One region of the Nitrosospira multiformis ATCC 25196 genome, then DNA from elsewhere that is predicted to be linked to it. Evidence: riboswitches for the same ligand, from Rfam matches in the RefSeq annotation. Region 1 holds a riboswitch; each other region holds the start of a gene.
The links. Region 1 has a riboswitch for cyclic di-GMP ahead of NMUL_RS14205 (alkaline phosphatase PhoX). Riboswitches for the same ligand answer to the same signal wherever they lie in the genome.
Positions count from the first base shown of each region.

Region 2: it holds a riboswitch for cyclic di-GMP, as region 1 does, so the genes downstream of both, NMUL_RS09890 (S8 family serine peptidase) here and NMUL_RS14205 (alkaline phosphatase PhoX) in region 1, are expected to answer to the same signal.
Region 3: it holds a riboswitch for cyclic di-GMP, as region 1 does, so the genes downstream of both, NMUL_RS13445 (PEP-CTERM sorting domain-containing protein) here and NMUL_RS14205 (alkaline phosphatase PhoX) in region 1, are expected to answer to the same signal.

Region 1 is NC_007614.1:3,129,438-3,133,488, forward strand. It holds gene NMUL_RS14195 (dihydroxyacetone kinase subunit DhaK) at 1-313, shown strand, start outside; gene NMUL_RS14200 (SRPBCC family protein) at 985-1,476, shown strand; cyclic di-GMP riboswitch class I at 1,579-1,671, shown strand; gene NMUL_RS14205 (alkaline phosphatase PhoX) at 1,715-3,103, shown strand; gene NMUL_RS14210 (hypothetical protein) at 3,341-3,670, opposite strand.
Region 2 is NC_007614.1:2,174,111-2,178,161, forward strand. It holds gene NMUL_RS09890 (S8 family serine peptidase) at 1-1,019, opposite strand, end outside; cyclic di-GMP riboswitch class I at 1,355-1,442, opposite strand; gene NMUL_RS16385 (PEP-CTERM sorting domain-containing protein) at 1,799-2,470, shown strand; gene NMUL_RS09900 (PEP-CTERM sorting domain-containing protein) at 2,891-3,562, opposite strand; gene NMUL_RS09905 (S8 family serine peptidase) at 3,736-4,051, opposite strand, start outside.
Region 3 is NC_007614.1:2,962,839-2,966,889, forward strand. It holds gene NMUL_RS13440 (hypothetical protein) at 1-677, opposite strand, end outside; gene NMUL_RS16415 (hypothetical protein) at 816-1,007, shown strand; gene NMUL_RS13445 (PEP-CTERM sorting domain-containing protein) at 1,276-2,160, opposite strand; cyclic di-GMP riboswitch class I at 2,249-2,330, opposite strand; gene epsA (XrtB/PEP-CTERM-associated transcriptional regulator EpsA) at 2,579-3,352, opposite strand; gene NMUL_RS16095 (type II secretion system protein) at 3,625-4,051, opposite strand, start outside.

The DNA.
Region 1 (4,051 bases):
CGCTGCGGGCGACGCCGCCTCAAGCGGCTCGCCAATGCGCGAAGCGTTGCAGGCCGGGTTGCGGAGAATGCAGGAAATCGGCGGGGCTCGCCCGGGTGACCGCACCATGGTCGATGCCCTTGCGCCGGCCCTTGATGTCCTGGAAGAGAGCCTGTCCGAGGCGGCGAAAGCCGCGCGTGCGGGCGCCGATCGCACTGCCCACATGAGCAAGGCGAATGCGGGTCGCGCTTCCTATGTCAATGCCAGGCATTTGGTCGGTCACGCTGATCCAGGTGCTGAGGCGGTCGCGCGACTGTTTGAACACTTGGCCTAGGTTTAGATTGTAAGCATCTGTTGAATCGCCCTGATTTTTGAGCTGGATAATTTTTCCCGCGATCACAAAGAAAACTGCTTCTCCCCTTTTGCTATTTTTACCCATGATGACCTACTTATCATGGGTAAATCCGGCGCGGGATTCAGGCCATCGCGAGTAATCTGCATTTAGCGACTGTGAATCTTCACGCGTGAGGGACCGGGCAGGCCAACGATCAGCACGATTGCAGGTAGGGACACATCGGTCGCAATAGGGGAACTCCCGGTCAGACCGGGTCCGGGAGGTTCTAAAACTTCCGTCACTGCACCTAATATGGCTTGATCATCAGTTAATCGCAGTTCATCATGAAATGTTAAGGTGCCGGTAGAAAGAGAGGGCGCCACCATTGCATTTTGTGGGGCGAGCGGAGGATCGGTTTCCTCTACATTACTTATTTCCTCGGGAGGATTATCCTCGCGAATAGCCGCGTAGTGTTTGTTTTACCTGCCCGTTTGGAATAAATTGGCTAGGCCGCCTTCGATACAAGCGAACATACTCCAAAACAGGTAATGCCCTCTCTTGTACTACCGATGAGAAACGCTTCCTTCTTGCTATTTCTGTGGTCAATGCCATTTATGGCAGGATCGTCAGCAGACTCACCCCAGGGTAGGGACATTGAGGTTCAGGTCAGCATGGCCGGAGAAAATATTATTATTGATCTTAATTTTGCTGTGTCAGCAAACCCGCGGGAGGTCTGGGACGTGCTCACCGACTTCGACCGTATGGCTGATTTTGTCTCCAACTTGAAGGAGAGCAAGGTTGTCAGTATTTCTGAAGATAAGTTTACTATTTTCCAAAACGGCACTGCCACTTACGGCCCCATCCGCTATCCGTTCGAGTCAATACGGGAAGTAAGATTGATCCCTTACCATAAGATATTGACGCATCTGGTCAGCGGCAACATGCACAAATTGGACGGTACTACTTACCTGACTGATGAGACCGGGGGGACTCGCGTGGTCCATCGTACGGAGGCTATCCCGAAAGTCTGGATTCCTGCGGTAGTGGGAAAGGTGTTTATCGAACATGAAGTGCGGGAGCAATTTAATGAAATGAGAAATGAAATAATCCGGAGGAAGAGGGCAGCCCTAAAGAAAGGACACGAGAAACAGGATGGGCGATGACTAGCGAAAGCGATCGCGTTACGCCGGATGGAGCCGAAGGGACTACAAGGACGCGCCCGAACACTGAGGGTTCTGTCATAAGGGAAAGCTATATTTCTGCCGTACCGTAAAAGCCACACCCGTCGCGAGGCGGGGCCGGAAAGTCCCGGATTTGCGCAATTGAAGGGAACTCGCGCAGGTAGCCGGACTGCCAGTACATCAAAAAGCAGACTTTTCCTCAATTTTCCGGAGGTTTTCAATGTTCAAGCAGAAAAAAATAGGCGCTCTTGTTTCAGGTGCGCTCTTGATGGCGACCGGCACGACCGGAGCCATTGCGGCGAACACGCATTTCAGTAGCTTTACCCCGCTGAAAGACAGTGTGGCAGCAGGCTCGCTCCCCGAAAACGCCCCCTTCCGGTTAGCTTCCCCCAATTTCTCCCAGATTCGGATCGCTGACCGCACGACCCAACTCGATCTTGGTGAGGGTAATTCCGGCAGCTGGGATATGATCACCGCAAACGAAACCGGGCCGAATGCCGGGCGCTATTTGTTCACTCCGTTCGAGACTTCGATGGCAGGTGTGCAGCGGATCGATCTGGCAAGCGGCATCACGAAAACCCTCGTTCACCCCGGCACACAGGATTTCGTCTCGGGCGATGCATCGCGCTGGACACCTTGGGGCAGCTATGTCACTGCCGAAGAATCCTGGGGCACCGGCAGTACCAAAGGACGCCTGTTCGAGTTGACCAATCCCGTGTCTGCCACCGGAACCGGGGACGCGAACTTCGTATTCCGTTCTATCCTGCCCCGCGTATCTCACGAGGGTCTCGCGTTCGACAAGAACAACAACCTGTATTTCGTCGATGAACTGAATGGCGGCAGTATCTACAAGTACGTGTCGGCCAACCCGACCGCCAGTAACGGAGGCGACTACTTTGCAGCAGGCCAGACCTTCGCCGTGGCGGTCAATGGCGGCGGCAATGCCAACGCAGTAGGTTCCGTAACATGGACTCCCATTACCGATGCCACAGGCGGCGCCCTCCCGGGCATTTCAGCTCTGAATGCGGACGGCACAATCGATGGCCGAGCGACCGCTGACATGGTGAACGCAACAGAGTATCAGCGCCCCGAGGATATCGAAATCAAGACGCTTGCCAATGGTGACCAGATCCTTTTCGTTGCCACCACGACCACGAACGAGGTGTACTCGATCAACCTGGATGCCAACAACGCGCAGCTCTTCGTCAGCCGCGACACGCTCGATCAGGCGAACGGCACCGCCGTGGGCACCGCGCTCGCCAGTCCGGACAACCTGGCCATCGACGCCGCCGGCAATATTTATGTTATCGAGGATCAACCTGGCGGCAGGGCGGACATCTGGTTCGCGCAGGATGCCAATCACGATGGTGTTGCGGAGTCGCTGGGGCGCTGGGCATCCATGTCCACAGTGGGCGCTGAACCGACCGGCCTCTATTTCGACAAATTCAACCCCAATGTGGCATATGTGAACATACAGCACCCGGACAGCATGGTGGACAGCACCATCATGATCACGGCTGTGCCGGAACCGGAAACCTATGCCCTGATGATGGCAGGGCTAGGCCTCGTTGGCGCCGTAGTGCGTCGCAGAAAAGCCTTCCCAGCATAAATTGCTGCAAGAGTTCCGCGGATTCCTGCCAGTCTCGATGCAGGCGGAAGCGTCCGCTTCCGCCTGCATCGAGATCAAACTCACCCATGTAGCCGGCGATCCGACACCATTAACGATGATCCGCCAGCACCTTTACGGGCCAGGTGGAGCTTGAATTTGTGGCGGGAATGCGCGCCAGTCCTATTTATATCCGCATTTTTGCAGGAATAGCGAAAATGGAAACCGGACCGGATGCCACTAAAATTTTATGCGGGAACTGATGGTCTCGTATATCTTCGAACTGAATGCAGTCGCCTGCTGGATGATCTCCCGCTCGGAGGGGTCCTTGATCTTTCCCGTCTTCGTTAGCTTTTCGCCGACCCTGTAGCCGTTCGCCCACGCCGCGTCGCAAATGGGGTCACCAAAAACATGCTTCTTTTCGGCAATGTGTGCGGCTAATCCGCTCAGGAATTTGTCGTTTGTGCCTGAAAAATAACCCCCTATCGTACACAGCTTGTAATCCTCTTCGTTAGCGGTAACGGTGCTGGAAAAAACCGCCAGAAACAATAACAAAAACAGGTTTTTCATGCTGCTCCTTAAAGATTCAGATTCATGATTGTCGTTCAGCGGGGCTGGGGATGAAGATCAACCGAGATGGACGAAATATCGTTTCCCTTCCCGGCGTCCGGCAACTTCAAACGGGCAACTGCAAAATGGAAGTGCGTAGGTACATCTATTATAGTACTGCTGTTCCGCTGCGCGATACAGATCGTCCTGCCTTCAGTCGATTCATGGGGCTGGACTCGGGTCTGTAATGAATGCCGCCAATAATCAGGAGCACAAGGAATTCTTCAGCTGGACCACCGGCTTTTTTTATTGCTATATTTAAAACGTGTCGAGCGCGGCAGTTCCGTCATTCGAGGTGGCAAGAATCATAAGACCTGATGTGAAAACATTCCTTTCCTCCCT
Region 2 (4,051 bases), 960 kb from region 1:
GTGCCCAGATCCACGGCAGTTGAAAACAGCAGACTCTCGATCTGGGTATTGGATAATGTCGGCTTTGCCGCCATCATGAGCGCCACCACGCCGGCCGTTACCGGACTTGAGAATGATGTGCCGGAAGCCGCGCCATAGCCGCCCCCCATAGTCGTCGTCCAAATTCCGGCTCCAGGCGCGGCAAGGGAGATGTAGTTTCCGTAGCTCGACCAACTGGCTCTGAAGTCGTTCGCATCTGTAGCGGCTACAGCTACCATCGATGTCGTTACTGCATAATTCTGGAGCACTCCCGTATTTCCGCCACTCACGATCACCAGGCCACCTTTATCCTTCATGTATTGCGCCGCGCTCCGGGTGCTCGCACTGTCGGTCAGTCCGAGGAAGCTGGCATTGGCGACGCGAACGCCGCGGTCTGCCGCATAGATAAGCCCTTGGGAAATCGCACTCCAGGTGGCATATCCAGTACTCCCGCTCACGCGGACAGGCATTATTTTAGCCAACGCCGCCACGCCGGCAACGCCTTGGGCATTGTTTGCCATGGCTGCCGCTGACCCTGCAACCTTGGTTCCATGCCCGTAAACATCCGACGTGTTGGAATTGTTTTCGTAGAAATTCCAGCCTGGAACAAGCTGGGGTGAGAGATCAGGGTGATTCGGGTCAACTCCTGAATCCAGGATGGCGATGGTCACGCCGCTGCCCAGGGAACTGTCCCAGGCGGACGGAGCGCCAATCTTGGGCAAATGCCAGGCGCTGCCATAGTAGGGATCGTTCGGTATGAGCGCGGGTTCGACTTCCTGGTCGATCTCGGCAAACTTGAGCGCCGGATGATGCGCAAGCCTTGCCGCCACCGCCTTCTCAGAGGCATTACCCGGCAAGTCGACGATGTACAGATCGCTCTGCCCGATCTTCCTGCCCTTGCCGCCATGTTCGCCCAGAACCTTGGCCAGTTCCTTTTCCGGCAAGCCGGCACGCGGCATGACCAGGATGCGACCCTTCGCCCAGCCAAGCGGCTTGTTCATTCCAGGCCCCCTGCCCTCCGGAGGCTCTGCACTGGAAATGACCGGACCCAATCCCAGCAAAACTGCCAGTATGCCGCTCCAAAGGGGATACCAAGGTTTGGAGATGTGCTGCGAGTTGCGAGTGCTTGATTGAATAATGCCTGAAGCGGGTTCTCTTGAGCCAGTTGCAGGCGCTTTATGATTGATATTCACGTAGTTCCTCCTCTTGGGGAGGCGGAACCGCCTAGATAGGCCGGGTGCCGAAAAACGTACTGAGCCGGAGCATCGAGATCCACTCAACACGTTCTAATAGCTTCTCGTCATCCAAAGAATCGACAAGAAAGAAAATGGCATTATCTGGCAGTCCTGCCGTCCTGGGGCCTTGAGCCCGGTAGACCGATGACTTTGCGTCCCCCGCTTTCGCGAGATTTGCCTTTTACAGATTAAAAATTGCAGCGTTATCGTATCTGAACTCCCCAGGGGGTATGGGTGAAGCAACTGCACAAAAATCATTCTGTTCGTTGCTTTATTTAAAGGTGAAAAATGCTGCCGCTCCCGAACCCCGAGGAGATTTCGAAATTTGCAATTCTTGCAAACCAAACTTCCTGCCACTCCGGGTCAAACAGTACTCCTCCTGGTCGAAGAATTTTACATATCACTGCAGAATGGAAGAGCTCGAAGCAAACAAGGCTGATTTTATTGGAGTTTTAATTTAGGCACGAAAATTGCTAAAGAAGCTCCGATAGGCCGAAAACGAAGTTTCGAACCTATCCAACAAAAACTTATCAGGAGAACAAATAATGAAGAGTCATTTGAAGGGAGCGTTTGCTGCACTGGGACTGCTGTCTGTGGCAGGAGGTGCCCAGGCAGCAATTTTCCAAATCGATTTCACTACTGCCGGCGCGTTTTCCGGCACCGCGCCGTCCCAGCCAACAGATCCGAATGCAATTTTTGCGACAGCGACTTTCGACGATCACAACAGCTCCGGGTCGGTGACGCTGACAATGAATGTCTTTAATAATTTGTCCGCTGGCGCTTACGTCAATGACTGGTACTTCAACGTCGATTCGGCGCCATTGAGCGGTATCACCTTTGTGAGCGGAGTGGCCGCGCAGACCATCCAGAACGGAACAGATGCGTTCAAGGCCGATGGCACCGGCGGCAACTTTGATTTCGCATTTCATTTTCCCACCCGCAATCCCGGAGAGTTGGGGCAAGGTCATACGTCCGTATATACCTTGACGGGAGGGGGCATTACTGCCGATTCTTTTAACGCGGTATCGGTATCCGCACCGCCCAACGCGGGTAATGGCGGATATGTCAGCGCGCTCCACGTCCAGGGCTATGGCAACAGTGTCTGGATCGGCACTGACGGCGGGCCACCTTCCAATGAAATACCAGAACCGGCAACGCTTGCACTACTCGGGCTTGGCCTTTTGGGAATCGCGGCAACCAGGCGCCAGAAACGCTAGAGCCTGCAAACAAGACAACTTGCATGATCAAAAACCCCGCTCTCGCGGGGTTTTTGTTATCGATAATATTTACACCTCCTTGCCCGTCAAGCCACGGTAGTGCCCGTAGAGCGAAACCCCGAGGATAAATATTCCGGCGATGCTCTTCCCAATAATCGATATCAACTCCCTCATGCACCCAGGCCTCTCGCGCCCCAGCCTTCATTCATATCGAAAATATTTTCATGCCATATATTATTCCTATTACTATCTCAGCAGCGTTTGATTTGACACATGCTCAAGCGGAACAGCTAGATGTAAAAAAAATCGACAGGGATGGGTGGTAATAACACCGAAATATCCCAGCTTCCGGTTCATCTCTGTCGTTACCCAAAAAAAAGCTCGCCGAAGCGAGCTTTTTAACTGGAATAGCGAATCTGTTTAAGCAAGCCTATTTCTCTGCCTGCGCGATACACCCCATCCCAGCAGCCCCAGCCCGAGAAGGGCAAGCGTCGTCGGCTCCGGAAGCTCTTGCGGCGGCGGACCTCCGAGTTCGGTAGGCCCCAGGCGAACTTGCTGTAAATCAGAAATCCCCGTCATTTGAACAGTACTGTCGATCGTTACTTTCACCATTACCTGGTTATCCAGGGAAAAACCGGTGAAAAAGTTCTGCCCGGAACCACTAAGTGGCTGATTCAAGAAGCTGAAGGTTGTGCCGAACTGATCCAACAGAAAGATGTTGGCAGAACCATCCGCGGCAGCATCAATATTGAACTGGACTTTCGAGAATCCAAGATTTGGATCGACCAAGCCGAAATCGATAAAGTTAAATGAACCATCAGCTGCTTCAATACGCGCCTGCCCTCCCGCCGGAGCAAAAATGTCTTCGTTACTTGTGAATCTGACAAGCTCACCGGTAGTCGGCGGATTGAGCTGTCCGATAACTTCATGATCAAGAGTTGGATCAGGTTGATTAAAAAGTACATTATCCACATCTCCCGAGCCCCCTACCAGTCCTGGGCTTAACTGAAGAGTCGCGAATGTATTTCCTGATAAAAGCACGCCGAGCAAAGCAACTCCGGCGCAGATCTTAAGTTTTCTCATGCCGTTCATGTTATGCCCCTCCCAAGTAAGAAGTTATCTCCCTCGCTTGATCTGAAGCAAGTTGGATGCCAATGAGAAAGTCTATGAAAAACCTCGAGTTTCTTCCATCTTCCCGGAAGGGGTGTAAAAATTTACGACATGTGAACGGGTAATAACATGCTCCTTGCTACTGCTTCTATCGGTTACTTGATCACTGTCACATTCACCGAAGCAGATGCTGTATTGCCCGCCGCATCTCTGGCGACCGTCCAGATAGTGTGTGCTCCCGCGCGCACATTGCTTGGGCGGGTATTCCAGCTATATCCTAACGTACTTCCTTTTCCGGTAGCCTTGAGCACGCCGTCGATGTAGAGCGTACAGGTGATTCCGGAAGCGCCGCTATCATCGCTTGCATTCACGCTGATGGCCACATTGCTGCCCGAAACATTGCCTGTGACCGGATTTACGATCTTCACCTGTGGCGCGGTAGTATCCCTGGCCACCGTTGTCGTTCCGTTT
Region 3 (4,051 bases), 170 kb from region 1:
GTGTTTTCCATGGATACCACGCCCAGGGCGAACTGGCTCGCGCCGGTGGCGGTATTCAAGGCGCTCTTCACGCCCCCGGTGCTGGACTGCTCGCTCACAATGGCGGTTGCCGTGCTGTCGGTGGCGCGTGCGGGCTCCAGCGCGCCTTGCGATAGCCCGGTTGAACAGGGCTTGCTGAGGAAGCGCATGTTGGAGGCAGACTGGGTGCCGGAGGTGGGCACGCGGCGCACCAGGTTGACGATCGACCCGGCCGGACCGCCGAACAGGCTGCCATCCACACCACCCACAGAATCCCTGTTTGCAATTGCGGTGTAACGTTGTGCCGGCAAGCTGGGCTGGCAGGCAGGCGTGAGATTGGGGGCGGTGGGCGAACCGTCATCGCAGGTCGCGGCCAGGATGCCGGCGGCAACGTCGTTCTTCTGCAACTGGAGATAGAGCGGGTAGCTCACGGCTACGCCAAAGGCTTGGCCGACATTGGTCGCCACTTCCTCGCCAAGGGAGCTCAGGTTCAATGCAATATCCAGATTCTGCTTGTTGATCAGGTATTCCGTATCCGAAAAACCGCCATCGGGATAGCTTTGGCCCGGACGTCCGGCAGCATCGCCCTTCAGCGAAGCGGTAAAGGTCTTGGTAACGGTATCGCTGCAGTTGTTGTAGCGGGCAATGGGGTAGGACACACCATTCAGGGTGACATTGGTCGACCCAGCCGCGCCTGCCGCGCACTTACCTCCGCCGCCGAGCAAAGCGACGTCATTGATGCGCTTGAGGTTGCCGGGCAGATACCCGTTGGGATTCGGCTCACCCGCCATGCTGAGATGAGGCGCGTAGGCGTTGAAAGAGCCACCCTCAACCGTGTGATAGACCACTACTTTCTTGCCAGCCAGTGCACCGGCGGCGGAGCTCATGGTGCAGGCATAGGCGACCCGGTCACCGCTGCTCTTGCCGGGTTCGGTACCGCTGCTTTCCAGGTACATATGGGCGTCATTGGCGCCGCCATTCCCCGCTAGGCCGTTGCACAGCGACATGACGCTGCGAAATACGGCGTTGGTGGGTGCGGATGCACCTGATAGCCAGACGTAGGTGGTGGGGCCGGCAGCGACCTGAGCGGGGGTCAGGGCGAAAGCCGCCGGGGCCGTGCCGAGTGCCGCTATAGCCAGTGCAATTTTGCTCAGCTTCATTTTCATCTTTGTATCCTTTATTTTCAGATTGATATTTCAGGCTGAAGCCTGCCTTTCCCGGCCTCCCTGGCCGGGGGTAAGCAGCTCATTGCGGATCTCAGACGCCTGCGCGGCGGCGGACGATCATGCCCAGCATGCTCAGCCCCGCCAGCAGCATGGCCCAGGTATCCGCTTCGGGAATAGGAGAGACGGATGGGTTCGTGAAGGTAAGAACACCATTCTCGGTCAACTTGAATTTGCTGAACTCGCCTTCGCCAATGTTGCCATCGTGATTCAGATCGACTCCGAAAGGAGTCTTGGTGGCCTGGGCAAGGGCGGAAGTGGAAGACGTGGTGAGAAACCAGAAATTCTGTTCCGTACCCAACGGCTGGGTGGTATCGGCGGTCGTCTTCTGCAACCAGGTATCACCTTGGCCAAACCCGTTAATTGCGCCAAAGAAAGTATTCGAAGGGTCCGTCGGCATGGCAACGCTGGCGCCGTTATCATCAGTCGCGTGCGTACCGCGGCTGTTGTTGGCTTCAATATACTTATCCATATTCACAAAGCCTTTGAGGTTGGTGTTCCCCAGCTTGGGATATGTGTCCACATTTGCCGTCGTCAGGTAACGCGGGCCACCGGCATCATTCAGATCGGTGGTATCCAGCGCGATGACATTGAACCGGATAAGATGTGCGTTGGCAGGACCGACGAAATTCATCAGCTGATTCCATGAAGCGCCATAGGCCCCACTCGTCAGGTCCCAGCTTTTGCTGAAGCCCGCCTGTCCGTTCGCAGCGACCATATCGTTCATTTTGAAGCCGAGATCGAACAGTCCAGAGATATCGTCATCACCGGAAGTGGCGGAACTGCCACCGTAATAACGCATATTGAGCAGAAGCTCACCGTTTCCACTCATCGCCCCATCCATGGCGGCAAGCGCCGGACCGGAAAGAGTCGCGATGGCAGCAACAGCGAATGCCTTGAGTCTGAAATTTATTTTCATGCGAGATACTCCGTAGGTAATTAATGGTTGCACCAAAAAAATCCGGCTGACTGATCCTTGAAGCCTGGCTTCATCTGATCAACCGTCCTGGAGCAACCCGGCTACCTCCGCTTGCTTGGAGACCCGCAGCTTTCCGTCCCCGCTTCGCAACGGGTTTGGCTTTGTTCCTGACCGGCTATAACGACTGTACCTGTTACCGGACGTGGGTCACTATATGTGACAGCCGTGAACCGTCTGTGAAACACAATCGGTATTTTCGTGGTACTTTCTGCCTATTCTTTTGGTCTGCAGGGCGGAAATTCGCCCTTCGCGGCGCGTACGCTTTTCATGGGTACAAGGACGCCTCGTAGGAGTCACTGCGGATAGAGGGAAGAATCCAAGGCGCGGCCTCAGGGTCGAGGGGATCTGCCCCGGAAACTCAAAGCGTGATCTTCAACGCCATCGCCTTGGCCACGGCGTGAGCCCGATTATTGACATCCAGCTTTTTCAGGATTTTCTGAATGTGGTTTTTGACAGTAAGCGGACTGATGTAAAGTAACTGGGCTATTTCATGATTGCTCTTTCCCGCCTGAACATGGCGCAAAATTTCCGTCTCGCGGTCCGTGATGAGTTTTCTGCTTCTTTCCCCCACGGCACCCTGCTTATGATGGCGTTCATGAAACAGCATACGTACCAGCGCCATATGCATGTGCGGCATCAGCAGCTCGAGGAAATAAGCATGACGCTCGCTCAATGCGGCGGAAATCTGGGTAAAGGTAAAGAAGCAGGTGGTTCGGCCATTGGTGTCGAACATTCCGTGCGCCGCGATACGCTGGAGATTTTCACGCTTGAGGTCGTTAGAAAAACGCTTGTAGGTGGGCGTATGCGAATTATTTGGACAAACCAGAAGCGGCTGGTTTTTGCCCGCGCTCCATGCGGACATGGCGCGAAATACAATTCCCCCATCGGGACGGCAAAGTTCTGAAAACCGGATTTCGTCCATATCTGTGCGACTGAATCTTTCGATATTCACAGCCTGCCCATTGCCTTCATCGAACAGGCATATGAGCATGCCATGCGGCAGAAGGCCCTGCAGTTCCCCCTGCGCCCACAAGAAAAACTGATGACGCCGAAATATATTGATTGATGAATCGATAATCCGGAACAGGTATTCCGCCTCCCGCTCCGTCAGCGTAAACTCTCCCCCCATCATTCCTTATGCCCTGATTATTCATATCGTTCTCGGACTGCAACGGTCTTCCCGATATTATTCGATTTGCGCGAGTGCGTATTTTCGTGGCAGGATATGACTGAATCATTAAGATCAGATGTCAGATTCATGAATCCGATATAGGTAGAAAGGACCACGCAGACAACAGGAGGAAATGCAGGGATGCCTTCCCCTGGTTCCATGAAATATGCAACTGTGAAGAGACAGATGGAGACGGGCTCCCCGGAAACTTCCAGTTCCGAACTTCTGAAGTTCTAATATTGAACGCTCTGCGGGAAGGAGCCGGATTGTGGGGATGAATCGGGTTGCGAGGACCTCCCATCCTCTTGATCGGAAGGGCTGGGGGAGAGCGAGAAAGGCGAGGATGGTGGCGGGATACCGTTTTCCGATTCCGCTTTTGGCTGGGAACCGGAAGCTTCCGGCTGCAGCCGAAGATCTCCTGGTCGCCATTCAGAGGAAGATTGTGGTGGAGTAGCGGGCGAATCGGCCGGCACAGCTTGCGCTTGGGGCAGACTGGCGGAGTCTCCGGGGAAGTAGACGAACTTCCAGTCGCGATAATCCTTCGCTTCCGCAAAATCCGCATAGCGTTCCGGAAAATTGGCGCGCTTGAGCGGAGGCTCTTTTGAAAGGCTGTACACGCCGATTATTCCGGCATTCGGCTGTGTGACCAGACCCCACTCG